3 regions of the Pseudescherichia sp. L3 genome follow, and region 2 is predicted to be linked to each of the others. Evidence: predicted binding sites of a transcription regulator. Region 2 holds the regulator's gene; each other region holds the start of a gene.
What was found. The regulator PhoB, encoded in region 2, activates phosphate uptake and scavenging genes when phosphate is short. The targets are predictions, from matches to a motif close to CTGTCATAAAACTGNCNNAT.
Positions count from the first base shown of each region.

Region 1: a site for PhoB is predicted at 3,720-3,739, ahead of glpT (glycerol-3-phosphate transporter). Genes of this name have one in related genera too.
Region 3: a site for PhoB is predicted at 2,998-3,017, ahead of uvrB (excinuclease ABC subunit UvrB). Genes of this name have one in related genera too.

Region 1 is NZ_JANKYC010000001.1:2,110,975-2,116,262, forward strand. It holds gene nrdB (class Ia ribonucleoside-diphosphate reductase subunit beta) at 1-435, shown strand, start outside; gene yfaE (class I ribonucleotide reductase maintenance protein YfaE) at 435-689, shown strand; gene NR795_RS10280 (helix-turn-helix domain-containing protein) at 776-1,213, opposite strand; gene glpT (glycerol-3-phosphate transporter) at 2,259-3,608, opposite strand; gene glpA (anaerobic glycerol-3-phosphate dehydrogenase subunit A) at 3,863-5,288, shown strand, end outside.
Region 2 is NZ_JANKYC010000001.1:81,365-86,652, reverse strand. It holds gene proY (proline-specific permease ProY) at 1-586, opposite strand, end outside; gene brnQ (branched-chain amino acid transporter carrier protein BrnQ) at 659-1,978, opposite strand; gene phoR (phosphate regulon sensor histidine kinase PhoR) at 2,386-3,681, opposite strand; gene phoB (phosphate response regulator transcription factor PhoB) at 3,703-4,392, opposite strand; gene sbcD (exonuclease subunit SbcD) at 4,583-5,288, shown strand, end outside.
Region 3 is NZ_JANKYC010000001.1:475,620-480,907, reverse strand. It holds gene pmrB (two-component system sensor histidine kinase PmrB) at 1-726, shown strand, start outside; gene uvrB (excinuclease ABC subunit UvrB) at 745-2,766, opposite strand; gene NR795_RS02365 (ABC transporter ATP-binding protein) at 3,479-4,201, shown strand; gene bioD (dethiobiotin synthase) at 4,143-4,865, opposite strand; gene bioC (malonyl-ACP O-methyltransferase BioC) at 4,858-5,288, opposite strand, start outside.

The sequences.
Region 1 (5,288 bases), 2.0 Mb from region 2:
CGCCTGATCGCCCGTGACGAAGCCCTGCACCTGACCGGCACCCAGCATATGCTGAACCTGCTGCGCAGCGGCGTGGACGATCCGGAGATGGCGGAAATTGCAGAAGAGTGCAAGCAGGCCTCGTACGATCTCTTCGTGCAGGCGGCAGTGCAGGAGAAAGAGTGGGCGGAGTATCTCTTCCAGGGCGGCTCGATGATCGGCCTGAACAAGGATATTCTCTGCCAGTACGTAGAGTACATCACCAATATCCGCATGCAGGCGGTGGGCTTGGATCTGCCGTTCCAAACCCGCTCCAACCCGATCCCGTGGATCAACACCTGGCTGGTCTCTGACAACGTGCAGGTGGCACCGCAGGAGGTTGAGGTGAGCTCTTACCTGGTCGGGCAGATCGATTCGGAAGTTAACACCGACGATCTCAGCGACTTCCAGCTCTAATGGGTGCGGTGACGCTGCGCATCACTGGCGCACAGCTGCTGTGCCAGGATGAACATCCGTCGCTGCTGGCGGCGTTAGAGTTCCACAAGGTTAACGTAGAGTATCAGTGCCGGCAGGGCTACTGCGGCTCCTGCCGCACCCGGCTGATTGCTGGTCAGGTTGAGTGGCTCACCGAGCCGCTGGCCTTTATCCAGGCCGGGGAGATCCTCCCCTGCTGCTGTCGCGCCATGGGCGATATTGAACTCGACCTGTAGGTGGCGACCGGCAAATATAAAAAATCCCTGAGCACACACATGTTCAGGGATAAATTTCCGGGTTGACATCACTCACGCCGGAATAGCTAACTCTCCGTTATTTTCTCAGGGCAGCGCTGGAGTTCACTGACTCTGTAATAGATTGGCGTAATATCAACATAGTTAATGATATAGCCGCTTCCCCTGACGTTGGCGATGAAATCATCAGGTAATCCCAGCAGGCTGAGCCGACGATTGAGGTTTCTTAATACCTGCCACAGGCGCTGGCTCGATGGCACCAGATCGTTCTCTTCCCACACCACGCGCAGCAGCTCCTCGCGCGGCACCGTCGCATGACGACCATGCTGTAAAAGATAGACAAACAGATGCAGCATCGTATGGTTAAATAATACCGAGCCAAAGATAAATGATTTATCGGCGCTTCCCTGCGGCAGGCGATAAAGCCTTCGGTTTTCAATCTCGAAGTGAATTTCTTTGCCTATTACGTAACCGTATAGCCGATATCCCATCGTATCTTTACTCATATCTCTTAAAACTGTCCGTAGAGTGCCGTTCGATCCTTATTTCATAAGCCGCACTGATAATAAGAACGATTATATGGCGATAGTGAATACTTTCAACATACAGCCCGGCGCTTATTTTTACACGCCGAGATGCATGTAAATAAATTATTGTTCGACGTTAACAGCAATATTTAGCGTTAAATAGTGAAAAAAGGTAAACAGAGAGTCGCACTGGGTCATCCAGGATCGTCGCGCGGATCATCAACATAATCTATTGATTTTACATGATTAATAAGAACTAAATGCTACCGCAACCTTACCTGTTTCCTGGATATAAAAAAAGGGCCTTGCGGCCCGCTTGGTTCTTTTTATCAAAAGAGTAGATAGAATATGTGGATCTAACCTTGTTTCCGTTCACTTTGAACACTCTGCTTATCTGAAAATACCGTACACGTGAACGTGCCAGGGTGGCTCGCCGCCACCACCCTGGCGACCCGGGCTCCCGGCAGGGAAAATCGCCGCTGCGCGGGTGCCTCGGCTTATCCCTTCCGGCTTTCGGGTCGGGCGTGAGGTAACTTCCCTGTAAAGCACGCCCTCAGCCCGCATCCATGCGGGCTGCCCCGGCCTGAAGTGAACGCCTCGGCGATTTTCAGCCGGACCCAATACCTCGCTTTGATACAGAGCCTACAGCGATTTCGTTGTTGCTGTGGAGTGCAGTCTAACAGCACGGGTGTTGAGTCCCCCGCTGAAACCGGCGAACCGGAGACCGGTTGACAAGGACTGGACGCCAGGGAGGGCGGCCAGAGGCGAAACGAGACACGACGTCGAGTCGAGCCGGCCGTCGGTCAGCCGGGCGGGAGGTGAGCGCAGTGCGTAGCACCGGTTTCCCCGCGGGGCCGCGGGGATCGATAAGGGGGCCGCGGTGGCCCCCTTATCCCGTTCACGTGTGACACTCGTTATATGTTCTTCCCTACATGAGGTGAGCGGAACACATACGCAAAAGCCACATATTTATTTATAAACAATGCATTACATGATAATCATTATGATCTCTGTTTAGTACTTATTAACGACGCGCCAGCATCTCCGCATGGTGCCGTTTTTCACCGAACATCACCACAATCAGCAGCAATACTGCCAGCACGCTTCCGCCGATCATCACCATAAAGCCACCATCCCAGCCGAAGAAGTCAACCGTATAACCTACGATGGCGCTCGCCGCTACCGAACCGCCCAGGTAACCAAACAGGCCGGTAAAGCCAGCCGCTGTGCCTGCCGCTTTTTTCGGGGCCAGCTCCAGGGCATGCAGACCAATCAGCATCACCGGGCCATAGATAAGGAAGCCGATAACAATCATGCAGGCCATATCCACGCCTGGGTTGCCCGCTGGGTTAAGCCAGTACACCACGGTCGCAATAGTTACCAGCGTCATAAAGAACACGCCCGTTGCACCACGGTTACCTTTGAACACCTTATCCGACATCCAGCCACACAGCAGGGTGCCGGGGATCCCCGCATATTCATAGAGGAAGTAGGCCCAGGAGGATTTATCCAGCGCAAAATGCTTCACCTCACGCAGGTAGGTCGGCGACCAGTCGAGGATGCCGTAACGCAGCAGATAGACAAAGACGTTGGCTATCGCGATGTACCACAGCAGCTTGTTAGGCAGGACATACTTCATGAAGATCTGTTTAGCGGTCAGCTCCTCTTCGTGCTGTTCGCTGTAGTCATCAGGATAGTCGTTTTTGTACTCTTCAATAGGCGGCAGCCCCTGAGACTGCGGCGTATCACGCATCAGCGCAAAGGCAATGATTGCCACCACAATCGCACCGAACGCCGGCATATAGAGCGCGGCTTTCCAGTCGTTGAACCAGGCCATCCCTAGCAGGAACAGCAGAGGCGGGATACCGCCGCCCACGTTATGCGCGCAGTTCCACACCGAGACAATGCCGCCACGCTCTTTCTGCGACCACCAGTGAACCATAGTACGTCCGCACGGCGGCCATCCCATTCCCTGGAACCAACCGCAGAGGAAAAGCAGGACAAACATCACGGCAATGCTCGACGTCGCCCAGGGCACGAAGCCCATAAACAGCATCACCGCCGCCGCCAGAATCAGACCGGCAGGGAGGAAAACGCGTGGATTAGAGCGATCCGATACTGAGCCCATAATGAACTTGGAGAAACCGTAGGCAATGGAGATGCCCGACAGCGCGAATCCGAGATCGCCGCGTGAGAACCCCTGCTCCACCAGATAGGGCATGGCGAGGGCGAAGTTTTTACGCACCAGATAGTACGCCGCGTAGCCAAAGAAGATGCCGATAAAGATTTGCCAGCGCAAACGGCGGTAGAGGGGATCAATTTCTGCTTTTCCCAGGCGCGCCTGATGTGGCGCTGGTTTAAAGATACTGAGCATGTAGCCTCCGTGGCCAACGATTAAATTTGTAGGGTTTAAGTGTCTCACCACTCCAGCGAGGCGGCGATGTTAAGGAATATCGGTCATTGTTACTGTGAATTCACGCACAGATTGTTACAGAAATATGACAGGATGCGCAAAAAAGCGCATTAACCCACAAATTAGCTTTCGAATCACGCTCGTTAGTGCTCGAAATCAAACAAAAATCTGATTCTTCATGGCTAAATGATAAAAAACGAACATGAGGGCAGAGAATGAGTGTTCACGATCCTCACTATAGCGATGTGATTGTCATTGGCGGCGGCGCGACCGGGGCGGGCATAGCACGCGACTGTGCTCTGCGCGGGCTAAACGTTGTGCTGGTCGAGCGCCATGACATTGCTACCGGCGCCACCGGGCGCAATCACGGCCTGCTGCACAGCGGCGCACGCTATGCGGTTACCGATAATGAATCCGCCCGCGAGTGCATTGCCGAAAACCAGATCCTCAAACGCATCGCCCGCCACTGTGTAGAACCCACCGACGGGCTGTTCATTACCCTTCCCGAAGACGATCTCGCGTTTCAGCACACCTTTATTACCGCCTGCATCTCGGCGGGTATTGATGCCGAAGCCATCGATCCTCTTCTCGCTCGTCGGCTGGAGCCTGCCGTCAACCCGGCACTGATTGGCGCGGTTAAGGTCCCGGACGGCACCGTCGATCCCTTTCGACTCACGGCGGCTAATATGCTGGATGCCCAGGAGCATGGGGCGCGTATCTTGACGGGCCATGAGGTCACCGGCCTGATTCGTCAGGGAGATCGCGTGTGCGGCGTGCGGCTCTTTAATACGCACTATCGTGAGCACAGCGAACGGTATGCCAGCGTCGTGGTTAACGCGGCGGGTATCTGGGGGCAGCGCATTGCCGACTATGCCGATCTCGCTATTCGGATGTTCCCGGCTAAAGGATCGCTGCTGATCCTCGATCATCGCATTAATCACCATGTGATCAACCGCTGCCGTAAACCTGCCGACGCCGACATTCTGGTGCCCGGTGATACCATTTCGTTAATTGGCACCACCTCAACCCGCATTGACTATAGCGAGATCGACGCCAACCGGGTCACGCCTGAAGAGGTCGATATTCTGCTGCGCGAGGGTGAGAAACTGGCTCCCATAATGGGCAGAACGCGCATCTTGCGCGCCTATGCCGGGGTGCGCCCGCTGGTGGCAAGCGATGATGATCCGACCGGGCGCAGCGTCAGCCGCGGCATTGTGCTGCTCGACCATGCCCAACGCGACGGGCTGGAGGGGTTTATCACCATTACCGGCGGGAAGCTGATGACCTATCGCCTGATGGCCGAGTGGGCGACCGACGCCGTGTGCCGCAAGCTTAACCATAGCGCCCCCTGCACCACCGCCCGCGATCCGCTGCCTGGCTCACGGGAGCCGATCGACGCGACACGGAAGACTCTCTCACTCCCCGCTCCGCTGCGCGGCTCGGCCCTCTATCGCCACGGCGATCGCGTTTCCGCCTGGCCTGAGGAGACGCGCCACAGCCGCAGCCTGGTGTGCGAGTGCGAGGCCGTCACCGCCGGGGAGGTGCAGTATGCAGTTGAACATCTTAACGTGCGCTCTCTGCTCGATCTGCGCCGCCGAACCCGCATCGGAATGGGGACCTGCCAGGGTGAGCTGTGCGCCT
Region 2 (5,288 bases):
TGCTAAAGAAGCCGCCGTTGCTCCACAGGTTGTGGATGCCGGTGGGCTGCCCGCCATTGCCGATGCCCCAGATGATGATACCGAAACCGGTAGCAATCATGATGATGATGGTGGCAACTTTGAAAAACGAGAACCAGAACTCCAGCTCACCGAAGACCCGGACGCTCATCAGGTTGACGGCGCAGATGATCATCACCACGCTCAGAACCCAGATCCAGTGCGGGACCGTGGGGAACCAGACGCTCATGTAGATACCAAAGGCGGTGACGTCGGCGATGGCAACAATCAGAATTTCAAAGCAGTAGGTCCAGCCGGTGATATAGCCTGCCAACGGCCCGAGGTTCTCCTGGGCGTAGCGCGAAAACGAGCTGGCCGACGGGTTATGCACCGACATCTCGCCGAGGGCGCGCATAATAATGTAGGCCGCCACGCCGCCAATGATATAGGCCAGCAGCACGCTGGGACCGGCCATCTTGATGGCGTCTGCCGAGCCATAAAACAGCCCGGTACCAATCGCCGAGCCGAGCGCCATAAAGCGGATGTGCCGGGTGCTTAATCCCCGCTTTAGTTTGTTCGTACTTTCCATCGTTTCCACTGCCGTTTAAAAATAAAAAAACCACGGGATTGTAAGCCCCGTGGTTAAAGACGCAACCGTAAATTAATGTGCGCTGGAAGTTTCCTGACGTCCCGCCGCGCGATCCCAGCAGATTGCCAGCACCGCCATGACGACGGTCGGCATCAACCATGCCAGACCCTGCTCCGCCAGCGGCAGACGCGCTGTCCAGGCGGGTAAGATGCCACCAAACGCCGACGCTTTAATGCCGTCCATCACACCGAAGACCAGACTAACAAACATGGCTGGCGCAATCACACGGGACGAACTGTGCCACCAGTTGCGGGTAAAGCTTAATACAACCAGGGCGATACAGGGCGGATAGATCGCCGTCAGCACCGGGATAGAGAGCTGGATCAGATGGCTCAGGCCGAGGTTCGAAACCACCATTGAGAAGCCGCCGAGGATAAACACCAGCGTGCGATAAGAGAGCGGCACGTACTGGGCAAAGAACTCGGCGCAGGCGCAGGTCAGGCCTACGGCGGTGACGAGGCACGCCAGGAAGATCAGCACTGCCAGCATCATGCTGCCTGCGCCGCCGAAGGTGTGCTGCACGTAGGCATGCAGGATAGCCGCGCCGTTTGCCGACTGATCGACCAGCGAAGCGCTGTCGGAGCCGAGGCGGAACAGAGCCAGATAGAGCAGCGTCAGGCCTACGCCTGCCATCACGCCAGCCAGCACGGTGTAGCGGGTCAACAGACGCGCATCGCTCACGCCGCGAGAGCGGGCCGCGTTGACGATCACGATACCGAACACCATCGCGCCGAGGGTATCCATGGTCAGGTAGCCGTTAACAAAACCGTTGGAGAACGAGGCGTGCTCGTAGGCGTCCATGGCATGACTAATCGGGCCAGCTGGCCAGACGACGGCAGCCACTGAGAGCACCACCAGCGCGACGATCTTCATCGGCGCAAGGAAGTTACCTACCGTATCCAGCAGCTTGCCCGGATAGAGCGAGACCAGAATGACGATGGCAAAGTAGACCAGGCTGTAGATAAACAGCGGCAGCGCGCCGTCGCCGGTCAGCGGGGCAATCCCCACTTCGAACGAGACGGTAGCGGTACGCGGGGTCGCAAACAGCGGGCCGACGGCCAGGTAGCAGACGGTGGCCAGCAGCACGCCGGCTACTTTGCCAATCGGCGCGCTGAGGCTATCCACACCGCCACCCACTTTCGCCAGGGCGATGACCGTTAGCACCGGCAGACCAACCGCGGTGATCAGGAAACCAAAGGCCGCCGTCCAGACGTGTTCACCCGCCTGCAAACCGACCATTGGCGGAAAAATGATGTTACCCGCGCCGACGAACAACGCGAATGTCATAAAGCCCAGAGCAACGATATCTCGTGGTTTTAAACGATGGGTCATATGTATTAACTGCCTGTGGATGTGGTGTTGAACGTGTTGATTTTTTCGCCAGCCCCTACGGGACAATACAGCGGCAATATCATTAGATTCCAGCGGGATATGCTTCCCACCGGGCGTGGCGAAGAATAGTTTTTCGATTTACCACGCAAATCCAGCCTGTCTGTCATCGACAGGGGCGCAATTTAAACGCTTATAACGTTTAAAGGCAAGATGGGATCGAAAAACCAGATGGTTATCGTAGGCTGACGTGAATAACCAGCATAAAACGCTAATTATAAGAAAAACACATGGCTAAACATGCGAACAAAAAAGCAGCAGCCGCAGAAAAAGAGGTGCGGTGCTGAATGGTGCAAAGCAAACAGGCCGCATTTTGCGGCCTGTGGAAAGTTATACTGACAGGGAGGGCGCTACTCGGTGGTTTTGGCAACGAACCTTTCCGGCAGCGTGAAGCTAAATCGGGTGCCTTTGCCCGGCTCGCTGGTAATTTCCAGACGGCTGTCGTGATGGTTGACGGCGTGCTTAACAATCGCCAGCCCCAGGCCGCTACCGCCGGTCTGGCGGGATCGCGCCTTATCGACGCGGTAGAAGCGCTCGGTCAGGCGTGGAATATGTTCGGCGGCGATGCCCGGTCCGTTATCCTCAACGCTGAATTCCACGCCGTTCGCGACCCGCTGCCAGCTGACGATGATGTGCGTGGCGGGCGGAGTATGGTTTACCGCGTTATAGACCAGGTTAGAGATAGCGCTGCGCATCTGCTCATCGCTGCCCAACACTTTGAGGGAACTATCGACATGAAACTCAAGGGTTTGCCGCTGCTGGCTCAGGGTCTGGGCTTCTCGTTCAACCACCCGCAGCATCATTGGCACATCAATGACTTCATTCAGGGTATGGATTGGAGAGGCCTCAATTTTTGACAGGGTGAGCAGCTGTTTTACCAGGCCTTCCATACGCGAGGTCTGCTCCCGCATGGTATGCAGCGCCTTTTCCCGCGTCGCCCCGGCCAGGGTCTGTTCCTGCATCATCTCCAGGTAGCCCTGCAATACCGTCAGCGGCGTGCGCAGCTCATGACTGACGTTGGCAAAGAAGTTGCGTCGCGCCCCCTCCAGCTGGTGCATCTGGGTCACGTCGCGGGCGACCATCAGCAGCTGCTGCTCGCTGTAGGGCATGACGCGGATCTCCAGATGCCGTCCGTTGTTCAGCACCAGGTTGAGCGGTTTAGTGAAGGTCTGCTGTTTAAGATACTGAGTGAATTCGGGGTAGCGCAGCAGGTTGAGGATATTCTGGCCGTTATCGTCCGGCCAGCGCAGCCCCAGCAACTGCTGGGCAAGGCCGTTACACCAGAAGATCACCCCCTCTTCGGTGGTAAGTACCACCGCATCCGGCAGCGACTCTGCGCCGCTGCGAAAGCGTTTGATCAGGCTGCCCAGCTCACGACGGCGCTTTTTATTGCGCAGCTGCATCTGGTGCAGGCCATAGAGCAGTGGCTCCCAGCTGCCGTGCCCCGGAGGTGGGGTCATGCTGCGGTCCACCCACAGCCACCAGGAGAGCTGGAGCAGATTCCAGAAGTGCCAGATCAGTAATCCAGTGACCGAGGCCAGCAAAAACCACGGCAGATAGCCAAACATCGCTCCAAGCACCAGAGCTGGGATACAGCTTAAAAACAGCTCTAAGACCAGCCTTTTCCATGACAGCCGTTCCAGCACGCGTCACACTCCAGTCAATGATTAGAAACGGGTCGAAAAACGGTAACCCGTGCCGCGAACGGTCTGCACCATACGGTCATGGCCGCTCAGCTCCAGCGCTTTACGCAGGCGGCGAATATGCACGTCCACCGTGCGATCCTCAACGTAGACGTTGGTTCCCCAGACGTGGTTCAGCAGCTGCTCGCGGCTGTAGACGCGCTCCGGGTGAGTCATAAAGAAGTGCAGGAGCTTGAACTCCGTCGGCCCCATGTCGAGCGGGTTTTCGCCGGTCATGACCCGGTGAGAGGTGGGATCGAGGCTCAGCCCCTGCATCTCAATCACCTCTTCCACCGCCATCGGCGAGATACGCCGCATCACGGCTTTGATACGCGCCACCAGCTCCTTCGGCGAGAAGGGTTTGGTGATGTAGTCGTCTGCCCCGGTCTCCAGGCCGCGGACGCGATCTTCCTCTTCGCCGCGCGCGGTGAGCATCATAACAGGAATATCCCGGGTCATGTTTTCACGTTTCAGGTGCTTGATAAACTGAATCCCCGAGCCGCCAGGCAGCATCCAGTCGAGCAGGATAAGATCGGGCCACGGCTCGTTGAGCTGGTTCACCGCACTGTCATAATCTTCCGCTTCAACAGGCTGAAAGCCGTTTTGCTCGAGCACGAAGCAGACCATCTCCCGAATGGGGGCCTCATCCTCTACGACCAGAATACGTCTCGCCATGATTTGCCCTATATAGTTGTAATCAATATGTTGCGTCGCATTATGCGTCAGATTTATGACAGATTTATGAAAAGCGTGAAGGCATTATGAACCTGAAAGCGTGCAGATGACATCTGCAAGACGATCGCCGCTTTTCCGCTGCGCCTAAACGTTTATAATCCGCCTTACGCTTTTTTGCTATGGAACCGATATGCGCATCCTTCACACCTCTGACTGGCATCTCGGCCAAAACTTTTACAGCAAGAGCCGGGCCGCTGAACACGCTGCCTTTCTTGACTGGCTGCTGGAGACGGCAGAGGCCCAGCAGGTCGATGCCATTATCGTTGCTGGCGATATTTTTGATACCGGCGCGCCTCCCAGCTACGCTCGCGAACTCTACTACCGCTTTGTGGTTCAGCTCCAGCAGACCGGCTGTCACCTGGTAGTGCTGGCGGGTAACCACGACTCGGTCGCTACCCTGAATGAGTCCCGGGAGATCCTGGCCTTTCTGCACACCACCGTCGTGGCCGCGGCGGGCTGCGCGCCGTTCATTCTTAAGCATCGCGACGGCACGCCGGGAGCGGTTTTCTGCCCGGTGCCGTTTTTACGCCCGCGCGATATCGTTACCAGCCAGGCGGGCCTCTCCGGCAGCGAGAAGCAGCAGCATCTGCTGGCGGCGATCACCGACTACTACCAGCAGCAGTACCAGCAGGCCTGTGCCCTGCGCGGCGACGCGCCGCTGCCGATTATCGCCAGCGGCCACCTCACCACCGTCGGGGCCAGCAAAAGCGACGCGGTGCGCGACATCTATATTGGTACCCTGGACGCCTTCCCGGCGCAGAATTTTCCCCCGGTGGACTATATCGCCCTCGGGCACATTCATCGTCCGCAGATTATTGGTGGTCAGGATCATATCC
Region 3 (5,288 bases), 390 kb from region 2:
ACCTCGGCGGAGGTGGAAGCGGTCAGTTCAGCCATTAACCAGCTGGTGGCGCGCCTGAACCTGACGCTCGATCGCGAGCGGCTCTTCACAGCCGACGTGGCCCACGAGCTGCGCACCCCGCTGGCGGGACTGCGTCTGCACCTGGAGCTGCTGGCAAAAAGCCACCCTTCCGTTGATGTCAGCCGCCTGATCTTACGTATTGACCAGATGACGGAGAGCGTCTCCCAGCTGCTGCAGCTGGCGCGCATGGCGCAGTCGTTCTCGGCGGGCAGCTACCAGCAGGTGATGCTCATCCGCGACGTCATGCTGCCTCTGCAGGATGAGCTACAGACGATGCTGGGCACTCACCAGCAGACGCTGGTGCTGCCCGAGGATCAAGAGGACGTGGCGGTACGGGGGGACGCCGTTCAACTTCGGGTGCTGCTCAGGAACCTGGTGGAGAATGCGCACCGCTACAGCCCGGAGAAGAGCGTGATTACCCTCAAACTTGAGCAGACGCCTGCGCCGGTGCTGGCGGTGGAAGATGAAGGCCCCGGCGTGGACGAGGCGAAAAGCAAAGAGCTCAGCAAAGCCTTTGTGCGGATGGACAGCCGCTACGGCGGGATCGGACTGGGGCTGAGCATCGTCAGCCGCATCGCCCAACTGCACGATGCGCAGTTCTACCTGCATAACCGCGCACCCAAACCCGGCGTGCGGGCCTGGGTGCAGTTTCCGCCTGTTGTTTAAGCAGATTGTTTAGGCAGATCAGGAGGCGGCAATAAAGAGATCGCGAAGCTGATGGAGGCGGTCGCGCAGCTGCGCCGCCTCTTCGAACTCCAGGTTCTGCGCGTGCTGTAGCATCTGCGCCTCCAGTTCGTGGATTTTCTGTTGCAGCGCCTTCGGCGTCAGCGCCAGCTCTGACTCGTCCACCACCACTGGCGAACGGGACTTACCGCGTCCTTTGGCTTTGGTCTTAGCAATGTTCTCGCCCAGCGCCAGAATATCGACCACTTTCTTATTCAGGCCCTGCGGCGTAATGCCATGCTCTTCGTTGTACTCCTGCTGCTTCGCCCGACGCCGCTCGGTTTCACTGATGGCCCTCGCCATTGACGGCGTGATTTTATCCCCATAGAGGATGGCCTTGCCGTTCACGTTACGCGCCGCACGGCCAATGGTCTGGATCAGCGAGCGCTCCGAGCGCAGGAAGCCCTCTTTATCGGCGTCAAGGATCGCCACCAGCGACACCTCCGGCATGTCCAGCCCCTCGCGCAGCAGGTTGATGCCCACCAGCACGTTGAACTCGCCCAGACGCAGGTCGCGGATGATCTCCATACGCTCAACGGTGTCGATATCCGAGTGCAGATAGCGCACCTTCTCGCCGTGCTCCTCCAGATACTCGGTAAGATCCTCGGCCATGCGCTTGGTCAGCGTGGTGACCAGTACGCGCTCGTTAATGGCGACGCGCTTGCGGATCTCCGACAGCAGATCGTCCACCTGGGTACCCACCGGGCGGACTTCGATAATCGGGTCAAGCAGGCCAGTGGGGCGCACCACCTGATCGACAATCTCTTCCCCGGATTTCTCCAGCTCGTAGTTGCCCGGCGTCGCTGAGACATAGATGGTCTGCGGGGCTAACCCTTCGAACTCTTCAAACTTCATCGGACGGTTATCCAGTGCCGACGGCAGGCGGAAACCATACTCTACCAGCGTCTCTTTACGCGCCCGGTCGCCGCGGTACATGCCACCAATCTGCGGAATGGTGACGTGGGACTCGTCAATCACCAGCAGGCCGTCGGCAGGCAGGTAGTCAAACAGCGTCGGCGGTGCTTCGCCCGGCCCGCGCCCGGAGAGGTAGCGGGAGTAGTTCTCGATGCCCGAGCAGTAGCCCAGCTCGTTCATCATCTCAAGATCGAACTGGGTGCGCTGGGTAATGCGCTGCTCTTCCAGCAGCTTATTGTTGGCCAGCAGCGTCTTACGCCGGTCCGCCAGCTCGACCTTGATATCTTCCATCGCCTGCACGATGCGTTCGCGCGGGGTCACGTAGTGGGTCTTCGGATAGACGGTGTAGCGCTGAATAGTGGACTCAACGTGGCCGGTCAGCGGATCGAACAGCGACAGGCGCTCAACCTCCTCGTCAAACAGCTCAACGCGCAGCGCCACGTCGTCTGACTCCGCCGGGAAGATATCGATCACCTCGCCGCGCACGCGGAAGGTACCGCGCTGGAAGGCCTGATCGTTACGCGTATATTGCAGCTCCGACAGGCGGCGCAAAATATCGCGCTGGTTGATGATCATGCCAATGGTCAGGTGCAGCATCATCTTGAGGTAGAGATCGGGGTCGCCGAGGCCGTAGATAGCCGACACCGAAGCCACCACCACGACGTCACGGCGCTCCAGCAGCGCTTTGGTTGCCGAGAGACGCATCTGCTCGATGTGCTCGTTTACCGAGGCATCCTTCTCGATAAAGGTGTCGGAGCTCGGCACGTAGGCTTCGGGCTGATAGTAGTCGTAGTAGGAGACGAAGTACTCCACGGCGTTGTCCGGGAAAAACTCCTTCATTTCGCCATACAGCTGTGCCGCCAGGGTTTTGTTCGGCGCAAGCACCATCGTCGGCCGCTGTAGATCGGCGATCACGTTGGCAACGGTAAACGTCTTCCCTGAACCGGTTACCCCGAGCAGGGTCTGGTGCGCCAGTCCGTCCTCCAGCCCCTCTTTCAGGCGGCGGATGGCTTCTGGCTGATCGCCAGAGGGACGAAAAGCGGAATTCAGTTTGAATGGTTTACTCATGAATGGCTACCTGATGAAGGAATGAGCGGGCAGGTGAGTAATTTTACTCGCGGCGGCGGATTTTGCCAATAAATTATACTGGATGAAAACCCAGTGGCAGATAGGAATATCTGTGTTAGATAAGGCAATTTCAAGTGCCGTAAGGAAAATTTGCGTCTGGCGCAGAATTAAAAACTAAAAAAAATATCTTATCCCCAGAACTTTTTGCGATTTAACATTTGTCAAGTCGGGTGGTGAAAGTTTTGTGTCAGTGGATGACACTTTTCTTACACGCATTGCTTTTATTTAACGTATTGATTTTATAATAGTTATCTAAAAAGCCGCGTTTCGCATCAATTCATGCCTAAGCCGCGTGTTCTCTCGCTTTGCACGCGTTTTCTAACTCTAATGCACAAGGTTATCCACAGGAATAGTGGATAACTGTCGCCAGCCCGTACCCCCTGTGACTCAGCGAAAATCGCATTTTGCGAAACGGCACGCAGGTAAAAAAATTTTCCCACCATTTTTTATCGCATTCCGACGTGACTGCACCACCAAAAATCAGATCCGCCTGCATCTAGCACTAACAGCGTGCAGATGCAATCAGGCAGACCGGTGGAAAAGAGGAATTTAGCGTTTTTTCGTCATCCTGCTCTGAAAAACAGAGCATAACACGCTTCTGGCAAGGCTTTTGCAACATATCATTTACAGACCAGGTCCGGGAGATAAACCGATGTTGAGCTTACGTGCAGTGAATTATTATTACGGCGATCGGCATACGCTTTGGAATGTCGATCTCGATCTTATCCCGGGCACCTGCACCTGCGTAATGGGGCTGCCGGGTATGGGGAAAACGACGCTGGTCAACTGCATCTCTGGCTATCTGCCTGTGGAGAGCGGCAGCATGACCTGGCAGGAGGTCGGGGCGGCCCCGCTGAACCTGTTGCAGGTAAAGATGGAGGATCGTCCGGCGATGGGCATTGCCTGCGTACCGCAGGAAAAGCGGATCTTTTCCCAGCTTACGGTGGAGGAGAATTTACAGATCGCCTGGCTAGCGGTCGGCGAGCCAGGGAGCGCGGTGACACGGGATATCTACGATCTCTTTCCCGAACTGTATGCCCTGCGCCAGGTTAAGAGCGCCGGGCTATCAGAGGATAACCAGCATCAGCTGGCGCTGGCCCGGGCGCTGGTGACCCGTCCGCGCCTGCTGATCCTGGATGAGCCAACCCGCGGGCTGGGTCAGGCCTTTGTCCATAAGCTGGGTAACCTGCTGGTGCGCCTGAACCAGGAGTTCGGCATGACTATCCTGCTGGCGGAGCAGCACCTGACATTTGTACGCCGCGTCGCTGACCGCTTCTATCTTCTGCATCAGGGTCGCAACGTGGCCCAGGGAAGCGTTACACAGCTGGACGATCCGCTGCTTTCCCAGTGGATGACGCCGAACCTAACGCACTGAGATCGAGCCAGTGGCCGATGTCACTCTCAGGCGCGACGTTCTCCAGCCACGGGATCTCCCCGAGGAACGGCGCGGGCAGCATGCGCTTAAGCGTTGCCAGATACTCAGTGTGGCGTTGTCCTGGCGGCACCACATCGTTAGCAACCCAGCCCGCCAGCCGCAGCCCGGCCTGCTGCACCGCCTGGGCGGTCAGTACCGCATGGTTGATGCAGCCAAGCTTAACGCCCACCACTAAAATCACCGGCAGCTGCTCCTGAGTAGCCCAGTCGGCAAAGGTCAGGGTTTCTGAGAGCGGCGTAAACCATCCCCCGGCCCCCTCTACCAGCACCCACTCCGCCTGCGCCTCCAGCATGCGCAGCCCTGCCGAGAGCGTTTCGGCCTCAATAGGCTGTCCGAGGGCGGCGCTGACGATGTGCGGCGACGTGGGCTCAGCAAAGGTATACGGGTTCACGGCCTCGTAGCGCAGGGCCAGGGTACTGTTGTGCTGCAGGGCCAGCGCGTCACTGTTACGCAGTCCCTCTGGCGTCATCTCACTGCCCGAGGCGACCGGTTTGTAGCCTGCGGTTTGCCATCCTGCCTGGGCGGCGGCCTGCAACAGCGCACAGCTGGCTACCGTTTTCCCTACTTCCGTATCCGTGCCGGTAACAAAGTAACGTTCAGTCACGTTCAATAACTCCCCAAAAAAGTGAATAGGTCAGCAGGCATCTGCCCTGCTGCTGCGGCCACGCCAGCTGCAGGCGCTGAAGCTGACCGCGGGTCAGGGGCGTGTTATGCCTGCCAGCGTGCAGGTGCGTCGCGCCGATGCCCTTTAGCGAGCGCATGGCCGCCAGGGCATCGTCAAAGGCCAGCGTGACAGGCTCAATGCCCCACTGGCCGCGCCAGGCGCTAACGGTTTCCGCCAGCGTCTCTTCTGCTAAAAATCGATTTGCGTGAAGTCGGCTGTCTACCGCTTGCCAGGCCTGGTGCAGCTCCGGCAGCGATCCGCTCGCCAGGGTGGTAAAGGCCACCGCCCCGCCGGGGCGCACGACGCGATGCAGCGCCTTCAGCGCCTGGCCTAAATCGTTGCACCACTGCACAGCAAGGTTGC